4 regions of the Rhizobium sp. 05L419 genome follow, and region 2 is predicted to be linked to each of the others. Evidence: predicted binding sites of a transcription regulator. Region 2 holds the regulator's gene; each other region holds the start of a gene.
What was found. The regulator PhoB, encoded in region 2, activates phosphate uptake and scavenging genes when phosphate is short. The targets are predictions, from matches to a motif close to TGTCATNNANCTGTCAT.
Positions count from the first base shown of each region.

Region 1 (4,972 bases), on a different contig from region 2:
GCCCGGCCCAGCGCCGGGCTTTTTCGTTGAAGCAGCAGTCATTCATTGCGGGCATCGGTCCCCTCGGCTCCTGGCCGGCCGCAGCCTCACCTCCCTCGTTTGGGTTTCAACTTGTCAAACGCTGCGACAGGCGCGCAATATCCTCGCGCATGGCGGCGATCTCCGTCAAAACCTGCAAATCGATCTTCTGGTGGAGAGACAGCACCTCCAACTCCGCCTTCAGATTTACCTCATAATCCTTTGCCGCCTCGAAACGATCGCGCTCGGCTTGTCGGTTCTGCGACATCATGATGATCGGAGCCTGGATGGCGGCGATCATCGAGAGGATGAGGTTCAGGAAAATGAACGGGTAGGGGTCGAAGGGTTGGGTCGTGACGACAATCGTGTTCACGACGGACCAGAATACCAGGAAAACCAGGAAGGCGGAGATGAAGCCCCAGGAACCGCCGATGCGGGCAATTGAATCAGATAGCCTTTCGCCCAGTGAAGATTCCGCCTGAAGTGCCGCGTTGATGTCGGTCGAGATGATCTTGCGCTCATGAGCCTTGGCTAGAACGCGTTTCTCGATGTCGCCCAGCTCGTCGGCGGACTTGTCGAAATGAAGGTGTACGAAGTTTGGCAGGTTATGCATGGAACGACTCCCGATACTGTATTCCTAGTTCGGGGCGAGTATTCCGTTATGCAGTGAAATTGCAATGCGACACGCAATCCACCGGCTCAGGAGCCCGGATTGCGTATCCACGCGTGCTGCGGGAAGAAGCGGTCGAGCGTCCGGGCTTTGCCGAACATGATGTCATGCTGGATATAGCGATAGTCACGCACGAGCGGATCCAGGTTTTTGGGATTGAGAACCCAGTCCGGTGAGGGCGTATTGTCGCGTGCAATGAGCTGATAGCGGTCCACGACAGCATATTTCTTCTGAACGCGGCCGAGGAAGCCGGTGTAGAATGGATGCTCGTAGCCCGCGAATTTCAGCAAATGGTAGGGCAGCAGAGAAGGGCTGATGGTGCCGATGTCCGCTTTCGATCCCTTCTTGTTCGACCAGATGACCAGCGGCGTCTCGTGCTCCTGCTTCATGACGCTGACCGATGCCTTGCGGGTTGCCACCTGGTCGGGCATGTAGCCTGTGTCCATGTAAACATTGCCGAGCGGCGGAAGATGGTCGCCCCAAAGCACGATGATGGTTTCACGCTCGCGCTTCTCGGCCCAGTCCACCAGCAACTTGAAGCTGTCGTCGGCCTCCTTGACGCCCTGTGTGTAGGTGGCAAGCGTCGCACGGTCGGCTTCCGTCAGTTTGCCTTGAATATCGATTGTGTTCTTGCCGTAGCGGTTGGCTTCGTACGGACCATGACCTTGCAGAGTGACAGCGAAGAAGAAGAAGGGGCGATCCATCCCATCCGCTTCCTGCATGATCTCCTTCATCAGGGAATCGTCGGAGGCGAATATGCCGCGCTTTTCCATCGCCGGCATAGTCTCCTCGCTGCGAAACTCCTCGAAGCCGAAATCCTTGTAGACCTCGTTGCGGTTCCAGAACCAGCCGCTGAAAGGATGCAGCGCACGCGCTGCGTAGCCTTCGCCCCGGAAGAAGGTCGCAAGCGATGGAACGTCGGTGCGGACGTACTGTTGATAGGGAATGCTGCCGTAAGGCAGAAATGCGTTCGAGAAGCCGGTCAGCGCCTCGAACTCGACATTGGCCGTCATGCCACCGAATTCCGGCGAAAAAACATGGCCGGATTGGGCTGCGCGGATATTCGGCAGCGGATCTTCAGACAGCTTCAACGTCTTCAGTCTGGTGGGATCCCAGAAGGATTCGCTCATCAGCATGATGACGTCGGGCTTCTCACGGGGGCCACTCAGATAGCCGTAGTTGCGTGCGGGAATAGCGTCGAGCGTTTGCGTGCCGAAGCCGGCGGGAGCCGCAACATCGGCCATCGGAATATTGAACATGAAGGCCAGGATAAAGCCGTTGCTGCGGTAGTTCTCCTTCTGGTCCCACATCATCGGCACGACCTGCAGACGATCGCGGATCCAGGAATACTGGGAGTAGTCCATCAGCGATGCGAAAGCCGCGATAACAGGTAGGCCGAGGCAAAGGCTTCTCGTGCGGTTCTTGCTCGACAGCTTCGGAAAGTGGCGCCAGGCAAAACGCCAGGCAAGCACGATTCCGGTGACCGAGAGCAGGATACCAACGGCAAGTGCCACGGCGGCAAACGGACGGTCGCGAACCATGACGGGCAGAAGCTCCATGATCTGCCGCCCGAAAAGTACATCCGACGGATAGAGCGGATCGGAGAGATAGTGCTGCTTCTGATTGGACACGAATGCTGGGACGAGCACTGCCGGCAGAACGATCAACGCGGACAGAAACCGCCGACCCAACACCGCGTCGAGCGACAGCATCAGCACCGTCAGCATCACGACAGTCGTCATGCCGGGACGGGCCGTCGACGTCACGAACTCCCCGACATCGGTGATAGCCCCACGTGCGATTGATTCGACCGCGACGGTCGCCAAAAGTGCTATCAATGCCGAAAGCGCTACGCTGATCGCACCGCGAAGCGCGGTCGGGCGTCCGCTTGCGCCGACACGCGTGTAAAGCGACGCGACGCGCATTGCCGCTTCAGACCTTAAGACTTGCGCGATCAACGGTGAAACTCCAGTGTCATCAAACCTTCACCGAACTGTCACATCTCCGTCATGAACGCTAGATGAACCGGTTAGGTTTCCCGCATGTATGACTTTATTGATCAAATTGCCCTCGGCGCTTTTGCGTCGATGATGCTGATTTGCGATGGGACATAGCTAGCATACGCAACATAACCGCCGAGAAGTGTCCTTGCGCGAGGGCAGGCGGTGGCGTAGTTCAGACCTTCGTTTGAATCTGAGGTCGAGGAGGCTTTACGTGCGCAGTTCCGTGGAGATCTTTAATGTCCGGACGGGTGTGTCCCGGAGTGTCTGGCAAACCGATCAACTCGTCGAAGCGCCCAATTTCTCACCAGACGGCAGCTACCTCCTGCTGAACGGGGACGGGCTTCTTCACCGTCTCGCGCTCGATGGTTCTGGGCGCGTCGAGATGGTCGATACTGGCTTCGCGATCGCGTGCAACAACGATCACGGGATTTCTCCGGATGGTTCGCGGATCGTCATTTCAGACAAGACCGAATTCGGCAAGTCGGCGATCTACGTTCTGCCTGTCGAAGGCGGCGTCCCCCGCCTGGTTACGACGAACCTTCCGTCCTATTGGCATGGCTGGTCACCGGACGGCCAGGAACTCGCCTATTGCGGCATCCGCAACGACCTCTTCGACATTTACACGATCCCGGTCAGCGGAGGCGAGGAGAAGCGCCTCACCCACGGAGAGGGCCGCAACGACGGGCCTGACTATTCCCTTGACGGCCGATGGATCTACTTCAATTCCAGTCGCACCGGTCTCATGCAGATCTGGCGCATTCATCCTGATGGGACAGGGCTCGAACAAATCACGCACGACGACTACGGCAACTGGTTCGCCCATCCGTCTCCCGGAAACGACAAGGTGCTGATCCTTTCCTATGATCCCGACGTGTTCGACCATCCGCGCGACCTGAATGTCAGGCTGCGGCTCATGGACATGGACGGCGGCAATCTGACGACACTCTTCGAACTATTCGGCGGGCAGGGAACGATCAATGTGCCCAACTGGTCACCAGACGGTGACGAGTTCGCCTATGTCAGATATTTCCCAGCGTCCGCCTGATCGATTGCGTTTGGCGGCATTTCGCGACATAGGTTGCTCGTCGGGTGCCCGCGTCAGCGCGGGAGAATCGGGAATTCGGTGCAAGACCGGAACGTGCCCAACGCTGTAAGGCTGACGTTTGCCGCTCAAATGCCACTGGCTCCGTGCCGGGAAGGCGCGGCAGGCGGGTGACCCCAAGTCAGAAGACCGGCCCGACAATCATAGACTGACCCGCGTGGACGGCGGGCGGTTGTGTTGTTGGGGATTGACGATGCGACCAGACCATTCTGGCTCTCTACCAAGAGCTGCGGCCTTTTCTGAGGACGAACGCAAAGCGGTTTACAAGGCAATTGAGACGCGACGGGACGTTCGCTCGGAGTTTCTGCCTGACATCCTGCCGGACGACGTGATCAAACGTCTCCTGGAAGCCGCGCACCACGCACCGTCCGTCGGCTTCATGCAGCCGTGGAACTTCATTCTCGTGCGCGACCCGGACGTCAAGTCCGCCGTGTGGGACGCCTTCAATCGTGCCAATCTGGAGGCGGCCGAGATGTTTTCCGGCGAACGGCAGCAGGCCTATCGGTCGCTGAAGCTGGAAGGCATCCGCAGCGCCCCGCTTGGAATCTGCATCACCTGCGATCCGGATCGCTGCGGCGACGTCGTGCTTGGACGGACGCACAATCCGCGGATGGATTCCTATTCGACGGTCTGCGCGGTACAAAATCTCTGGCTAGCCGCGCGCGCGGAAGGGATCGGCGTCGGCTGGGTCAGCATCTTCCATGAAGCCGACCTCAAGCAGATCCTCGGCGTGCCCGAGCGGGTCGAGATCGTTGCGTGGCTCTGTGTCGGCTATGTCGACCAGCTGTACGAGCAGCCTGAACTCGCCGTCAAAGGCTGGCGGCAGCGGATGCCAGTCGCAGAGCTGATCTTTGCCGATCGCTGGGGCAATGGCGAAGGGATCGAATAACCGCTACCGCTGCTGCGGTTGAGCACCCGGGGTCGATGGGTGCTTGAGGTCGATTGCCCCCTGATCGCCGGCTAGGAATTGGGGTCCGATCTGGCGGACCTTGTCGCTTTGCAGATCATAGGGCCGGTCGGGCACCTGGGATTGCGGGGCAGGCGCCGCAATCGCAGGCGCCTCCGGCTTCCGGGTCTCGATTTTGGTGATCGAGCCGTTCTTGGGCAGTTCGGTGACTGCAGACTGGTTCTTTCTCATGCGTTCGTAGTAGGCGGGGAGGTCGCAGCTGCAGGACGTTT
Region 1 is NZ_JBFTOF010000002.1:32,822-37,793, reverse strand. Features, by position in the region: gene AC1DMK_RS02555 (DUF1003 domain-containing protein) at 107-631, opposite strand; gene AC1DMK_RS02550 (LTA synthase family protein) at 718-2,613, opposite strand; gene AC1DMK_RS02545 (TolB family protein) at 2,903-3,736, shown strand; cobalamin riboswitch at 3,762-3,945, shown strand; gene bluB (5,6-dimethylbenzimidazole synthase) at 3,987-4,682, shown strand; gene AC1DMK_RS02535 (DUF2865 domain-containing protein) at 4,686-4,972, opposite strand, start outside.
Region 1: the regulator PhoB is predicted to act here: its motif matches at 2,661-2,677, upstream of AC1DMK_RS02550 (LTA synthase family protein).

Region 2 (4,972 bases):
ATGTTCCTGATTCATGGAGACCCAGGTATCGGTCACCACGCAATCGACGCCAGCGACCGCACGGTCGGCATCATGACCAAGCATGATTTCGGCGCCCTCATTGCGGGCCCAGTTCAGATAGTGATCCTTTGGCTCGGAACCAAGAGGCACCGCCATGTTCATGCGATAGCCGAAACGGGCAGCCCCCTCGATCAGCGAATGCAGCACGTTGTTGCCATCGCCCGTCCAGGCGACGGTCTTGCCCTTGATCGGGCCCCGATGCTCTTCAAAGGTCATGATATCGGCCATGATCTGGCAGGGATGGGTGTCGTCCGTCAGCGCATTGATCACAGGAACGGTTGCATGCTCGGCGAGCTCCAAAAGCCGCGAATGCTCGGTGGTGCGGATCATGATCGCATCGACATAGCGCGAGAGGACCTTGGCAGTGTCGCCGATCGTCTCGGCGCGTCCAAGCTGCATTTCCGTGCCAGACAGGAACAGCGTCTCGCCGCCGAGCTGACGCATGCCGACATCGAAGGAAACGCGCGTGCGGGTGGACGGCTTTTCGAAGATCATCGCCAGCATCTTGCCGGCGAGCGGCTTGTCGCCCTGTCCGGCCTTGAATGCCTGCTTGCGTGAAAGGGCGTCGTTCATGATGACCCGGAGATCGTTGGCCGTCACTGCAGAGAGATCGAGGAAGTGTTTGGGGGAAGCCATGTGTCTTTACCTATCAAGCCCGCCGTCCGGCTGGGCACCTTATCCGTTTCAAGCCGTCTTCTTGATCTTAGAAGCGCGCACGCTCTCAGCGGCGCGCTCAAGTCGGACGAGCCCTTCGCGGGCTTCGTCCGCGGTGACGACCAGAGGCGGAAGCAGGCGGATGACATTGTCGCCCGCCGGGATTGCCAGAAGATGAGCGGCACGGATCGCCTGCAGCAACTCTGCCGACGGCACCGCCGCCTTGACGCCGAGCAACAGCCCCTCGCCCCTGACATCCTCGATGACATCGGGGAAGCGGTCCTTGAGCGATGCCAGTCCCTGGCGAAAGATGAGGGAAACGTCGTTGACATGCTGGAGGAAGCCGTCTTCGAGAACGACGTCGAGCACGGCGTTGCCGACAGCCATGGCCAGCGGGTTGCCGCCATACGTCGACCCGTGGGTGCCAGCCTTCATGCCCGAGGCTGCCTCGGCCGTGGCAAGGCAGGCACCGAGGGGGAAACCACCGCCGATACCCTTGGCGACCGCCATGATGTCAGGCGCGATGCCGGACCACTCGTAGGCGAACAATTTTCCAGTGCGACCGACGCCGGTCTGGACCTCATCGAGGATGAGCAGCAGCCCGTTCTCGTCGCAGAGCTGGCGTAGCGCCCTCATGAACTCGTTAGTCGCCGGACGGATACCGCCTTCGCCCTGCACGGGCTCGATCAGAATCGCCGCCGTTTCGTGGGTGATAGCCGCCCGAAGGGCGTCGACATCACCGAATGGAACCTGATCGAAGCCAGGCGCCTTGGGACCGAAGCCTTCGAGGTATTTTTCCTGGCCGCCGGCGGCGATCGTCGCCAGCGTGCGGCCATGGAACGCGCCTTCGAAGGTGATGATATGGAACCGCTCGGGATGACCCTTTGAATACTGGTAGCGGCGCGCGGTCTTGATTGCGCATTCGAGCGCTTCGGCGCCGGAGTTGGTAAAGAACACCTTGTCCGCGAAGGTTGCGCCGGTCAAACGCCTGGCTAGCGCTTCCTGGCCTGGGATCTCGTAGATGTTGGAGAGGTGCCAGACCTTGTCGGCCTGCTCCTTCAGGGCGCCGACGACGTGCGGGTGGCCATGGCCGACGGAGGTCACGGCGACGCCCGCGCCGAAATCGAGATATCGCTCGCCAGTTTCGGTCATCAGCCACACGCCCTCTCCTCGCTCGAACCGCAACGGGGCACGAGAGTAGGTGTCATAAAGCGGCGCGGCTTCAGCCATGGCGCGATCTCCTGTCATTGGTAAACGAGCAACCGGACTCCGGCTAAGAAGCAGGTCCGAAAAATTAAAAATGCCGCCTTTCGGCGGCGAGCAGCACTATTTACTTTTCGCACTGCGATGTCAACAAAACTGAGGTTTTACTGCATGCGTCAAGCTGCCATTCAGGTCACGCGGACCTATCAACAGCTATTGTTGCAGAAATGACTCTCACACCCAGCAAGTTGGGGAAAACTTGAAATTCGATTCGCCGGGATTCAACCGACTCTTGTCACGGAGTCGGCCTCACACTAGGTTAAAACTCAATTACTAGACTGCATGCGGCGGAACTAGTCACCAACATCGAGCAAGCGTTTGTTGCTTCGGATGCGTCCGGGGCAGCGGTGAAGGATTCTGCCTACACCAACGCAAATAAGGCGGAGACAGGGGCATGAACTGGACAGACGAGCGCGTTGAAAGACTGAAAAAGCTTTGGGCCGAAGGCCTTAGCGCCAGCCAGATCGCAGCACAACTTGGCGGCGTAAGCCGCAACGCCGTGATCGGCAAGGTCCACCGGCTGTGCCTGCCGGGCCGCGCCAAGGCTGGCGGCACTGCGGCGACCGCCAGAACGCCAAAGCGCACCACGACGGCGCCGCGCGCTCCGAACTACGCATCCCGGATCGCCACCCGCACCGTTACCCGCCAGCAGGGCGCGACGATGCTGAAGGAAGAGGTGGAAATCGATGCGACCGAAGAAGTGAGGTATCGTCCTTCTTCAAACGTGGTCTTGCCGATCTCGCGCCGCCTCGGTCTGACGGAACTGACCGAACGCACCTGCAAATGGCCGGTCGGCGATCCGCTGAAGGATGACTTCCACTTCTGTGGCTGCGAGTCCCCGGACTCTTCGCCATACTGCACCTACCATCAGCGCATGGCCTACCAGCCGGTCAACGAGCGCCGCAGGGCAGCCAATCGGGTCGCCTGATCCGGACGCCGGATAAGGAACAAGAAAACGGGCCCTCGCGGGCCCGTTTTTCGTTCGTGACGGCTCGGAAACAGCTCAGGCTTCCATGGAATACCCAGCGCCGCGAACCGTGCGAATGACGTCTTGCATATTGGAAAAGTTCAGCGCCTTGCGCAGCCGGCCGACATGGACGTCGACCGTCCGTTCATCAACGTAGATGTCGTGGCCCCAGACCCCATCCAGAAGTTGCGAGCGCGAGAATACGCGGCCGGGCGACGCCATCAGGAACTCCAGGAGGCGGAACTCGGTCGGCCCCAGGCGGACCTCGCGGGTCTTGCGATGGACACGGTGCGTTTCGCGGTCGAGTTCGATATCGCCGCATTTCAGCAGAGACGACAGAACCTCCGGCTTTGCACGGCGTAGCATCGCCTTGACGCGGGCAACAAGTTCCGGCGTCGAGAACGGCTTGACGACATAATCGTCGGCACCGGTCGAGAGGCCGCGAACGCGCTCGCTCTCCTCGCCGCGGGCCGTCAGCATGATGATCGGCAGGCGCTCGGTTTCCGGTCGCTGACGCAGCCGGCGGCACAGTTCGATGCCGGAGACGCCGGGCAGCATCCAATCGAGGATGAGAAGATCGGGCGTTCGCTCCTGAAGCCGGATCTCGGCCTCGTCGCCGCGTAGAATGGTATCGACCTCGAAGCCTTCGGCCTCGAGGTTATAGCGAAGAAGCACGCTGAGTGCCTCTTCGTCTTCAACGACTGCAACTCTTGGGATCATTCGTTTCGGTCTCCTGGGGGCGCGGTTCCGGAACGGTTATTCCGTGACAGCACCAACGGTGTTGGCGGTGTCGTCCTTTGGACGTTCGCCTTCCGGCTGGGCGCCGGTCGCCATGTAGTAGATGGTTTCGGCAATGTTGGTGGCATGGTCGCCGATGCGCTCGATGTTCTTGGCGCAGAAGAGGAGATGCGTGCAACTGGTGATGTTGCGCGGGTCTTCCATCATGTAGGTCAGCATCTCCCGGAAGAGCGAGGTGTACATCGCGTCGATTTCCTCGTCGCGCTCGCGGATCGACTTCGCCCTGTCGGCGGCGCGGCTGGTGTAGACGTCGAGCACTTCCTTGAGCTGGACGAGCGCCAGTTCGGATAGGTGTTCGAGACCGCGGGCAAGCTTGCGTGGAACGCCGCTGCTCTGAACGGCGATGACGCGCTTGGCGGTGTTCTTGCCGAGGTCACCGACACGCTCGAGGTCGGCGGCGATGCGGATCGATCCCATGATCTCGCGAAGGTCGGCAGCCATCGGCTGGCGGCGGGCGATGGTGATGATCGCCTTGTCGCCGATCTCGCGCTCGGCGTGATCGAGGATCACGTCGTCGGAGATGACCTTCTGGGCGAGTGACGTATCGCCGTTGACCAGGGCGCGGACGGCGTCCGACACCATCTGCTCGGCGAGGCCGCCCATTTCCGAAATACGGCGGGAAAGGAATTTCAGGTCGTCGTCATAGGCGGAGTAGATGTGGGTCGATGCCATAGGGCTTATCCTTGAATGTCCTTGAGGGTTTCCGACGCCGGAGGTCAACCGAAGCGGCCCATGATGTAATCCTGGGTGCGCGGGTCATCCGGGTTGGTGAACATCTTGTCGGTATCGTTTTCCTCGACGAGGTTGCCGAGGTGGAACATGGCGGTGCGCTGAGAAACGCGGGCTGCCTGCTGCATCGAGTGCGTGACGATGACGATGGTGTAGCTCTCGCGCAGTTCGTGGATGAGTTCCTCGACCTTTGCAGTTGCGATTGGGTCGAGCGCCGAGCACGGCTCGTCCATCAGAATGACTTCCGGGCTGACGGCGATAGCGCGGGCGATGCACAGACGCTGCTGCTGGCCACCGGAGAGACCGGTCCCTGATTCATGCACGCGGTCCTTCACTTCGTTCCAGAGGCCGGCGCGCTGCAGGCTCTGTTCGACGATCTGGTCCATGTCGGACTTTGCCTTGGCCAGACCGTGAATGCGCGGGCCGTAGGCGACGTTTTCGTAAATCGTCTTCGGGAACGGGTTCGGCTTCTGGAATACCATGCCGACGCGGGCGCGCAGT
Region 2 is NZ_JBFTOF010000036.1:30,275-35,246, reverse strand. Features, by position in the region: gene argF (ornithine carbamoyltransferase) at 1-696, opposite strand, end outside; gene AC1DMK_RS28375 (acetylornithine transaminase) at 745-1,944, opposite strand; gene AC1DMK_RS28370 (GcrA family cell cycle regulator) at 2,372-2,905, shown strand; gene phoB (phosphate regulon transcriptional regulator PhoB) at 2,981-3,664, opposite strand; gene phoU (phosphate signaling complex protein PhoU) at 3,701-4,414, opposite strand; gene pstB (phosphate ABC transporter ATP-binding protein PstB) at 4,459-4,972, opposite strand, start outside.

Region 3 (4,972 bases), on a different contig from region 2:
GTGCTGTTTGCGCCAGGCACCCTGGTAGCGCTGGTCGGTTTCGGTGCGATCGGGATCGGCGTTTCCGTCGGCTTTCCGCTTGCCGTTACCGCGTCAGCGGGTCTGGCGGACAGGCCGGCTGCCGCGAGCGTCGCCATCCTGTCGTTCATGGCACTTCTCGGCTTCCTTGTCGGGCCGCCGGTGATCGGTTTTGTAGGGGAGTTCTGGGGACTGCGGACCGGGTTGGCTGTTCTGCTTGTTCCGCTCGCCATCAGCCTCGTGTTTACGAGAATGTTGTCGCCTCGAGCAGGCGAGAGCGAGGTAGGCGTCCTGGCGGATGAGGCAGCCTGAACGCGGCTATGATTTGTTCTGGGATTGGCTGTGGGTTTCGCTCATGGGCAGCAGCATCGCTGCGCGAATCTGCTAGAGAGTGACGTTGCTTTCGTAAGGGGAATTGGACTTGCAGGTTGGTATCGATATGGGAATGGCGTCCGGGGGGAATCCGGCTACGCTCGATATCGAGGAGCTTCTGGCGACCCGTCTGCTTGTGCAGGGCAACTCCGGATCGGGCAAGTCGCATCTGCTTCGTCGCCTGCTTGAGCAATCTGCCCAGTGGGTGCAGCAGGTCATCATCGATCCGGAAGGCGACTTCGTCACGTTGAGCGACAAGTTCGGCCATGTCGTGGTCGATGGAGAGCGCACGGAAGCGGAGCTCGCCGGCATCGCCAACCGAATTCGCCAGCACCGCGTTTCCTGCGTTCTGACGCTCGAGGGTCTCGACGTCGAGCAGCAGATGCGCGCGGCGGCCGCCTTCCTCAACGGCATGTTCGATGCCGATCGCGAATACTGGTATCCGGTTCTTGTCGTGGTCGACGAAGCGCAGATGTTTGCGCCCTCGGTCGGCGGCGACGTGTCCGAAGACGCCCGCAAGATGTCGCTCGGTGCGATGACGAACCTGATGTGTCGCGGGCGCAAGCGCGGGCTGGCTGGCGTCATCGCCACTCAACGTCTGGCAAAGCTTGCGAAGAACGTGGCGGCCGAAGCCTCGAACTTCCTGATGGGCCGCACCTTCCTCGATATCGACATGGCGCGTGCAGCCGATCTTCTCGGCATGGACCGCCGGCAGGCAGAAATGTTCCGCGACCTGAAGCGCGGCAATTTCGTGGCGCTGGGCCCGGCTTTGTCGCGCCGGCCGCTGCCCATCCAGATCGGCACGGTAGAGACATCGGCGCGTTCGTCGAGCCCAAAGCTGATGCCATTGCCGGATTCGCCCGATGACGTTGAGGACCTGATCTTCACGCCGGATCCCGAAGAATTCCAGCGGCCGCTCGTGCGCCGCGCTGCACCGGCGCCACGGCCGACCACGGACATTCTCGCCGAGCTTTCGCGCTCGACGCCGGCCGCCGTACCGCAGCCCACCGAAGCACGAACGAGCCAGCCGGAGATGTCCGCCGAGGACCGGGAGGAACGGCTTGCGGGCGTTCTCAGCGAAATTCTCGACGATCCGGGCTCCGGTTTTCGCACCGACTCGGTTCTCTATCAGGAATTCCTGGTTCGCCTGCGCATGCGCCGCGTGCCGGGACCGCCGATGTCGTTGCCTGAGTTTCGCCGGAGAGTCGCCATTTCACGGTCGGGCGTCGATCCGGCGACCGCTGAGACCGGCGCGTGGGCCACCGCACTGTCGCTTTCGACAGGTGTGACGGATGATCTGCAGGGGGTTTTCCTGATGTTGGCAAAGGCCGCGGTCTGCAGCGAGCCATGCCCGTCCGACGCTCGGATCGCGCGTGCCTACGGGACGCATTCGGCTCGGCGGGCCAGACGTTTGCTCGGGTATTTCGAGGAGCAGGGCACTGTCGTCGTGCATACCGACTTTTCGGGCAAGCGCATCGTGGCCTTTCCTGACATGAGCTGTCAGACGGCACCTGGCGATGCCAACGCGCCGGACAACAACGACCTGCGTCCTGCCGCTGAATAGGCGGGTCCAATCCCTATATGGAAGATGCATGGGCAAGGTCCGTTGGCGCCGCCGATGCATGCTGCGGGAGCACACGAGAAGGTTGCCTTTTGTCATATGCGTTTCATCTGGCCGCGAGATAAGGCGCGCGTGCCCTTCGGGTTGCACGCTTTGCCAACGGAGGTGTCAGTCATGCGAAATAGAGTTCGTCACCATGTGTCACAGGCGCTCGCCGCAGCCTTGCTCGCTACCGTCGCCGTCCAGCCCGGGTATGCCGACGATGCCGCCGGGACGATTCTTGAGCGAGGCGCCAGCGCGGACCTGAGCGCGCCGGGCGGCGCTCGCCGCCTGTCGGGAGATCTGACGGAAGCCTATCGCGCTGCGATCGTCGATGGCCGTCCGAAGAACGTGATCCTGCTGATCGGCGATGGCATGGGTGATTCGGAAATCACCATTGCGCGGAACTATGCCGTCGGCGCCGGCCAGTATTTCCCAGGAATCGACGCCTTGCCGGTAACCGGCCAATATACGCACTACTCGCTCGACAAGCAGACCGGCAAACCGAACTATGTAACGGATTCGGCCGCGTCGGGCACGGCTTGGGCCTCAGGCGTCAAGAGCTACAACGGCGCGATCGGCGTCGATATTCACGAGACCGCGCACGAAACTCTGCTGGAGAAGGCCAAAGCAGCCGGGCTTGGTACGGGCAATGTCTCGACTGCCGAACTCCAGGACGCGACGCCGGCCGTGCAGGTCGCTCATGTCACCAACCGCAAGTGCTACGGCCCGGAATCGACCTCCGAGAAATGCGCATCCAACGCCCTTGAAAATGGCGGCAAAGGTTCGATTTCCGAACAGCTGCTCAATGCGCGCGCAGACGTGACGCTTGGCGGCGGCGCGAAAAGCTTCGGCGAAATAGCCAAGGCCGGCGACTGGAAGGGCAAGCCGCTTCGCCAGCAGGCAGAAGAACGTGGCTACACCCTGGTATCGACCCTTGATGGGCTGCAGGCGGTGAAGCAGGCAAATGATGGCGCGCCGTTGCTTGGGCTGTTTGCGGACGGCAACATGCCGGTGCGCTGGGAAGGTCCGCAAGCCAGCTATCACGGCAACATCGACAAGGAGCCGGTTGTCTGCAAGGTCAACGACGAGCGCTCGGCTGCGACGCCGACGCTGGCGCAGATGACTGCAAAGGCGATCGAGCTCCTGCGTAGCAACGAGAAAGGCTTCTTCCTCCAGGTGGAGGGCGCATCCATTGACAAACAGGATCACGCGGCCAATCCGTGCGGTCAGATCGGCGAAACGGTCGATCTCGACGAGGCGGTGCAGGAAGCGCTGAAGTTCGCGCGGGAGAAAGGCGATACGCTGGTCATCGTCACCGCCGACCATGCCCATTCAAGCCAGATCATCTATCCGGATGCCAAGGCACCGGGCCTGACGGAAGCACTGATGACCAAGGACGGCGCCGTGATGGCGGTCAGCTACGGCAACTCCGAGGAAGAGGGCGACCAGGGCCACACCGGCTCCCAGTTGCGCATTGCAGCCTACGGCCCGCGTGCTGCCAATCTTACCGGCCTGACGGATCAGACGGATCTGTTCTATACGATCAGCGATGCACTGGGCTTGAAGACCGAAACCGTCGGCATGAAGTAAGCGAACGCCATTCAAAAACGAGCGGACACCGGGGCGCTGGCATGGATTATCATTGACATTCCACCCACTTCCCCATAAAGACCGCGCCAGCACGGGGCAGCAATGTCCCGTGTTTCATTTGACATGTCCCGTGGATCTTTCCAGTTCGCGTAACCGGAAAATCCTGTCGGGCCTCCCAAAAAGGGGCCAAAGGAGGGCGTGTTTCCTTCGAGCGGTTTGGTAACAAGCCGCCGTAACATTCTGAGAGGAAATACGATGAGCAAGCGCGAATCGTCCAAGTACAAAATTGACCGCCGTATGGGCGAGAACATCTGGGGCCGTCCTAAGTCTCCGGTGAACCGCCGCGAATACGGCCCGGGCCAGCACGGCCAGCGCCGCAAGGGCAAGCTTTCTGACTTCGGTGTGCAGCTGCGCGCCAAGCAGAAGCTCAAGGGTTACTACGGTGACCTGCGCGAGAAGCAGTTCCGCGCGATCTTCGCTGAAGCCGACCGCCGCAAGGGCGACACTTCCGAAAACCTCATCGGTCTTCTGGAATCCCGCCTGGATGCGATCGTCTATCGCGCCAAGTTCGTTCCGACCGTTTTCGCTGCCCGCCAGTTCGTAAACCACGGCCACGTGACTGTGAACGGCGTCCGCGTCAACATCGGTTCCTACCGTTGCAAGGCCGGCGACGTCATCGAAGTTCGTCAGAAGTCGAAGCAGCTCGTTTCGGTTCTCGAATCCGTTGGCCTGGCTGAACGCGACGTTCCTGAGTACATCGAAGTCGACCACAACAAGATGGTTGCTACCTTCGCTCGTGTACCGGCTCTCAGCGACGTACCGTACGCTGTTGTCATGGAACCGCATCTGGTGGTCGAATTCTATTCTCGCTAACGCATAACCCCGACAATCGAATTTCGATTGTCGGAGAGGTTTGTGCGTCTCCTAAGAGCTACTGCGTCCTCTACGCGTCTTCGACGCATGGCGCAGTAGGGCGTGAGGCGTTTTCGCATACGGAAAAGCCGCCTCTCGGGGCGGCTTTTTTGTTATCTGGAGAAATACGATGACGGATTTGCAGGCAGTCCTCGACAGCATTTACACCGAACTCCAGCCGAGGCTCGGCGAGGGCAAGGTGGCGGACTATATTCCCGAGCTTGCCAAGGTCGATCCGATGCAGTTTGGGTTGGCGGTGGTCACTGTCGACGGCAAGGTCTATACCGTCGGAAATGCGGACGTTCCGTTTTCCATCCAGAGCGTTTCCAAGGTTTTCATGCTGACGCTGGCGCTAGGCAAGGTCGGCGAGGCACTATGGCAGCGGGTCGGTCGAGAACCTTCTGGTTCCGCGTTCAATTCGATCGTTCAGCTCGAGCATGAGGCTGGGGTACCCCGCAATCCCTTCATCAACGCGGG
Region 3 is NZ_JBFTOF010000002.1:120,406-125,377, reverse strand. Features, by position in the region: gene AC1DMK_RS03005 (MFS transporter) at 1-330, shown strand, start outside; gene AC1DMK_RS03000 (helicase HerA domain-containing protein) at 440-1,954, shown strand; gene phoA (alkaline phosphatase) at 2,126-3,583, shown strand; gene rpsD (30S ribosomal protein S4) at 3,839-4,456, shown strand; gene AC1DMK_RS02985 (glutaminase) at 4,626-4,972, shown strand, end outside.
Region 3: the regulator PhoB is predicted to act here: its motif matches at 2,045-2,061, upstream of phoA (alkaline phosphatase).

Region 4 (4,972 bases), on a different contig from region 2:
GGCTGCGAGGAGCCTGATCGCTGGCGACAACAGCATGCCATTGCCGAAAACATCACCCGACATGTCACCGACGCCGGCGACGGTGAAGGGCGTCGTCTGGATATCGATGTCCATCTCGCGGAAATGCCGCTTTACCGTCTCCCACGCGCCGCGGGCGGTGATGCCCATCTTCTTGTGATCGTATCCCGCCGAACCGCCGGACGCGAAAGCGTCGTCGAGCCAGAAGCCGGCTTCCTGGGCGAGAGCGTTGGCGGTATCGGAGAAGGTGGCTGTCCCCTTGTCCGCCGCGACGACGAAATAAGGGTCGTCGCCGTCGAGCCGCACGGTGTCTTCCGGCAGCACGATATCTGCGCCGGAGATGTTGTCGGTGATCGACAGGAGCGTCCGGATATAGGTCTTGTAGGCTTCGCGACCTGCGTTGAAAACCTCGTCGCGATTGCCGCCAATCGGAAGCTTCTTCGGATAGAAACCGCCTTTGGCACCGACCGGCACGATCACCGCATTCTTGACCTGTTGGGCTTTGACCAGCCCGAGCACTTCGGTGCGGTAATCTTCGGCACGATCCGACCAGCGAAGGCCGCCGCGCGCGACCTTGCCGAAGCGCAGATGGACGCCCTCCACCTCGGCGCCGTAGACGAACATTTCGCGGAATGGCCGAGGAGCAGGCAGGCCGTCGATCATGTTCGGATCGAGCTTGAAGGCGAGCATCGCCTTGGGCGTGCCGTCCTGGTTTCGCTGGAAGTAGTTCGTCCTCAGCGTTGCATCGACGACGTTGACGTATCGGCGCAGGATTCGGTCGTCGTCAAGGCTTGGAACATCCAAAAGCGCCGTCTCGATCTTGTCGTGAAGCTCTGCAGCCTTCCTGATCCGTGCCTTCTCAGGAAGTTTGGGATCAAGCCCATCGTGGAAGAGGCGAAAGATCAGTGCGGCGATCGCTGGATACTTGTCCAGAGTGGTTGCGATGTAGTCTTGCGAGTAAGCGATGCCTGCCTGCCGGAGGTAGCGGGCATAGGCGCGCAGGACACTTGTCTCGCGTGCCGAAAGGCCCGCCGAAATGATCAGGCGGTTGAAATTGTCGTTGTCGATGATCCCGCTGAACGCCGACAGGAAGGCTTCTTCCAGGGCAGCGGCGTGGCGTTCCAGATCGATCTGGCCGCCACCCCTCGCCTCAAGCTCCATGTCGTGCAGAACCACCAGCTTTTCGGAGCCGTCGGCGAGCGTCACATTGATGTCGAAGGTGCCCTCGGAGATGACGTTGAAGCCGAGATTCTCCAGCAACGGCACGCGCCGGGAGAGTGCAAGCTGGTCGGCCGCATGAAAGATCTTCAGGCACAGCAGCTGCTGATCGTCCTTGCTGCGCATATAGAAGGCGATGCGGATCTGTTCGCCGGCGGCGCAGGCGGAAATGTCATCGAGATCGCCAAAGGTCTCTTCGGGAGAGAAAAGATCCTGAAAGGCATGACTGACCAGGATCCGCGGCGCCTTTGGTCCTGCTAGTGCCTCGAAGCGGTCGTCCCACCGCGCGGTGATGGCGCGGATTGCTTCTTCCAGTCTTGCCTGGGGCACACGCGGTGTCTTGCCTCCGGAGCGGCCGATGATGAAGTGGACGCGTGCGACGCTGCCTTCCGGGAAGGCCGGATAATAGGCCGACACGCGGCCATCATAGATCGTCTTCAGATAAGCGCCGATCTTCTCGCGCACGATGGAATCGTACTCCTCGCGCGGGACATAGACGATAACAGACACGAACCGATCGAAGTGATCGATACGCGGCAGGACCCGCACCCGCGGCCTATCGGTGAGATCGTTGATCTGCTCGGCGAAGCTTGCGAGCAACGTCGTATCGATTTGAAAGAGATCGTCTCGCGGATAGGATTCCAGCGTGTTGTCCAACATGCGGCCGGAATGGCTCATCGGATCGAAGCCGAAATGATCTTTGACCTTTTCGATCTTCGAGCGAAGCAGAGGCACGTCGCTGGCCAATGAGGTGTAGGCGGTCGAGGTAAAAAGACCGACGATGCGCAGTTCGCCGGTCACGTTGCCGTCGGCGTCGAAGCGCTTCACTCCGACGTAGTCCATGTAGGCGCGACGATGAACCACCGACTTGACGTTGGCTTTGGTGACGATAAGGAAGTCGGGACCATCGAGGAAGGCAAGGATTTCAGGCGTCGTGGTAACGGCATCCTTGCCGGTGCGAAGGACCAGCACATCCGGGTTGGAGAGGATGCCGAGGCCTGTGCCCTTGTCGCGCTCGACTTTGGCGCTGGAGCCCTTGCCCGAGTAAACATACTCTCGCATTCCGAGGAATGTGAAATTGGCGTCGCGAAGCCAGGTCAAAAAGGCGATCGCCTCGTCCCGTTCTGCCTTTCGGCGGCCGGCGTTTCGCGATGACAGCTCGTCGATCGCGGTGCCGAGCTTTTCCAGCATCGGCTTCCAATCGGAGACCGCCTGCTGAACATGTTCGAGAACCGTCTCGACGCGCTTGATGAGGTCGGCTGACTGCGCTGCCGTCAGCGGCGCCAGATGCAGCTGGATGTGGCTGACCCGGTTTACCGGTGCGCCCGGCAAATCCGCGGTGTAAAGCTCAGGTGCCCTACCCTGCGTCATCACGAGGATCGGGTGAACGGCCATATAAAGGTCGCGATAGCTGCTGGTGACCTCACCCATGACGGATTCGTAGAGGAAGGGCATATTATGGTCGGTCACGGAGAGGATAGACACGGCGACGCCGTTCGGCTCGACATGGGCGACGGTCTTTATGCTTACACGCGGCGTCTTGCCGGTCCAGGCGGCAAGCTCATGCGCGCAATGGACGGCAGAAAGCGCAAGCATTTCCGACGTATAGAGTTCCAGATCGTCGCCGCTGGCGCGTCCGAACAAAATTTCCGGATCGAGGTAGCCTTCTCCGGTCGCCGCCGCGATCTTGCTCGCGCTTTCGATCTGTTTTTCCCGTCTCGGATTATTTCGAGCAGCCATTGCAGATGTTCCCTCATTCGCTTGCTTTTCGGCAGGTTAGCAGAAGATTCGGCGTAAAAATCGCTAAAAGAAGGTCGGCGTAGATAGTTTTCGTGCGTTTTTGCGCTGTCAGGCATCGAATTTGAAAATCCTGGTGCTTCCCCGCACGACCGATTGTTCCCGCGGGAACTCTGCGCATGTTCTCATGAAGGACGGTTGACAGCTGAGCAGCAAAAGGAGGATCAACGCTAGGTACAATTGGATCGGAACATATGCCGCAAAACGCAGCTGGAACAGTGATTGTCATATCGAGCCATGTGGTGCGAGGTTCGGTCGGAAACCGCGCGGCAGTCTTTGCACTGGAGACCCTTGGGCATCAGGTTTGGGCGCTGCCCACGATCGTGTTGCCGTGGCATCCCGGACATGGCCGATCGACGCGGCTAACGTTTGCCGAAGCCGATTTCGATGCCGCGATCGACGATCTTATCCGTGCGCCATGGATCGGCGAAGTGAAGGCCGTTCTTTCCGGCTATTTCGGCAATGGCGCACAGGCGCGTTCCGTGAGCCGCCTGGTCACTGCCTTGCGCCAGCAGAATCCTGAACTCTTCTATGTCTGCGATCCCGTCATGGGCGATCTCGGCGGCCTTTATGTGCCGGAGGCGACTGCCGAGGCGATCCGCGACCATCTGATCCCTTTGGCATCGCTGGCAACGCCCAACCGTTATGAGCTCTCGTGGCTTTCAGGGGCGCCGCTGGATAGCAATGCCTCGATCATGGACGCGGCGCTGTCGCTTGGCCCGTCCCGCATGCTGGTGACCTCTGCCGTGCCGATGATGGCCGGCGGCACCGGCAATCTCTATCTTTCCGGGCGCCACGCATTGCTTGCCGAACATCGGGTCATCGACAATCCGCCGAATGGCCTTGGCGACCTCCTGGCCGCCCTATTTCTTTCGCGGTTGCTCTCAGGCATGGAAGATGAAAAGGCGCTGCAGCTTGCCACGGCCAGTGTCTATGAGGTGCTTGCCCGGGCGGTCAAACGCGGCAGCGATGAATTGACGCTGGCAAGCGATGCGTCGAGCCTCTCCACTCCGATGGCGATGGTGCAGATGCGGCGCCTTATGCACCCGGCCCAAAGGCGCAGAAGCTAGCCCCCGTATTTCTGCCCAGTCATTCTGCCCAGTCATTCTGCTGCGTGATGGTTGATCTTGTCCGTCTCACGCTGTAATCGAAGAGTATGCAGCGTTTTCCAAATTCCCTTCTGGACGGTTATCGCAACTTCATGAGCGGGCGCTACGTCGATGCCCGGGATCGATATAGGACGCTCGCCGAAAACGGTCAGAATCCGAGTACTCTGGTGATTGCCTGTTCCGACTCGCGTGCGGCGCCCGAGCTTATTTTCGATGCCGGGCCGGGCGAGCTTTTCGTCATCCGCAATGTTGCCAACATGGTGCCGCCCTATGAGCCGGACGGACATTTCCATTCGACCTCCGCGGCGCTGGAATTCGCCGTCCAGGTATTGAAGGTTTCGGACATCGTCGTCATGGGACATGGCCGCTGCGGTGGTATTCGCGCTGCGCTTGACCCCAATGCCGAGCCGCTGTCGCCCGGGGATTTCATTGGCCGCTGGATGTCGCTGGTCAGGCCGGCGGCCGAACAGATCCAGAGCAACGATGTCATGACGCCAGCCGAGCGGCAGACAGCCCTCGAGCGTGTTTCGATTAGGAACTCGATCGATAATCTCAGGACATTTCCCGACATCAAGGCGCTGGAAGACGCCGGCTCGATCCATCTTCATGGTTCCTGGTTCGATATATCGACAGGCGAGCTCTGGGTCATGGATGCAGAGACGCGCGATTTCATTCGCCCCGAGATCTGAGCAGAATGAAAGCGCCGACGTTGCGGTCGGCGCTCTGCGAACAGGGTTTTATCCGCCTCAGTTTGCGTCGATCTGCTGACCGATATAGGCGATCGCCTGCTGGTAGACAGTCGCGGCGTTCCAGCCGGCAATGGCCGCAAA
Region 4 is NZ_JBFTOF010000019.1:89,797-94,768, forward strand. Features, by position in the region: gene AC1DMK_RS21730 (NAD-glutamate dehydrogenase) at 1-2,976, opposite strand, end outside; gene pdxY (pyridoxal kinase PdxY) at 3,228-4,103, shown strand; gene AC1DMK_RS21740 (carbonic anhydrase) at 4,190-4,831, shown strand; gene AC1DMK_RS21745 (lytic murein transglycosylase) at 4,889-4,972, opposite strand, start outside.
Region 4: the regulator PhoB is predicted to act here: its motif matches at 3,161-3,177, upstream of AC1DMK_RS21730 (NAD-glutamate dehydrogenase).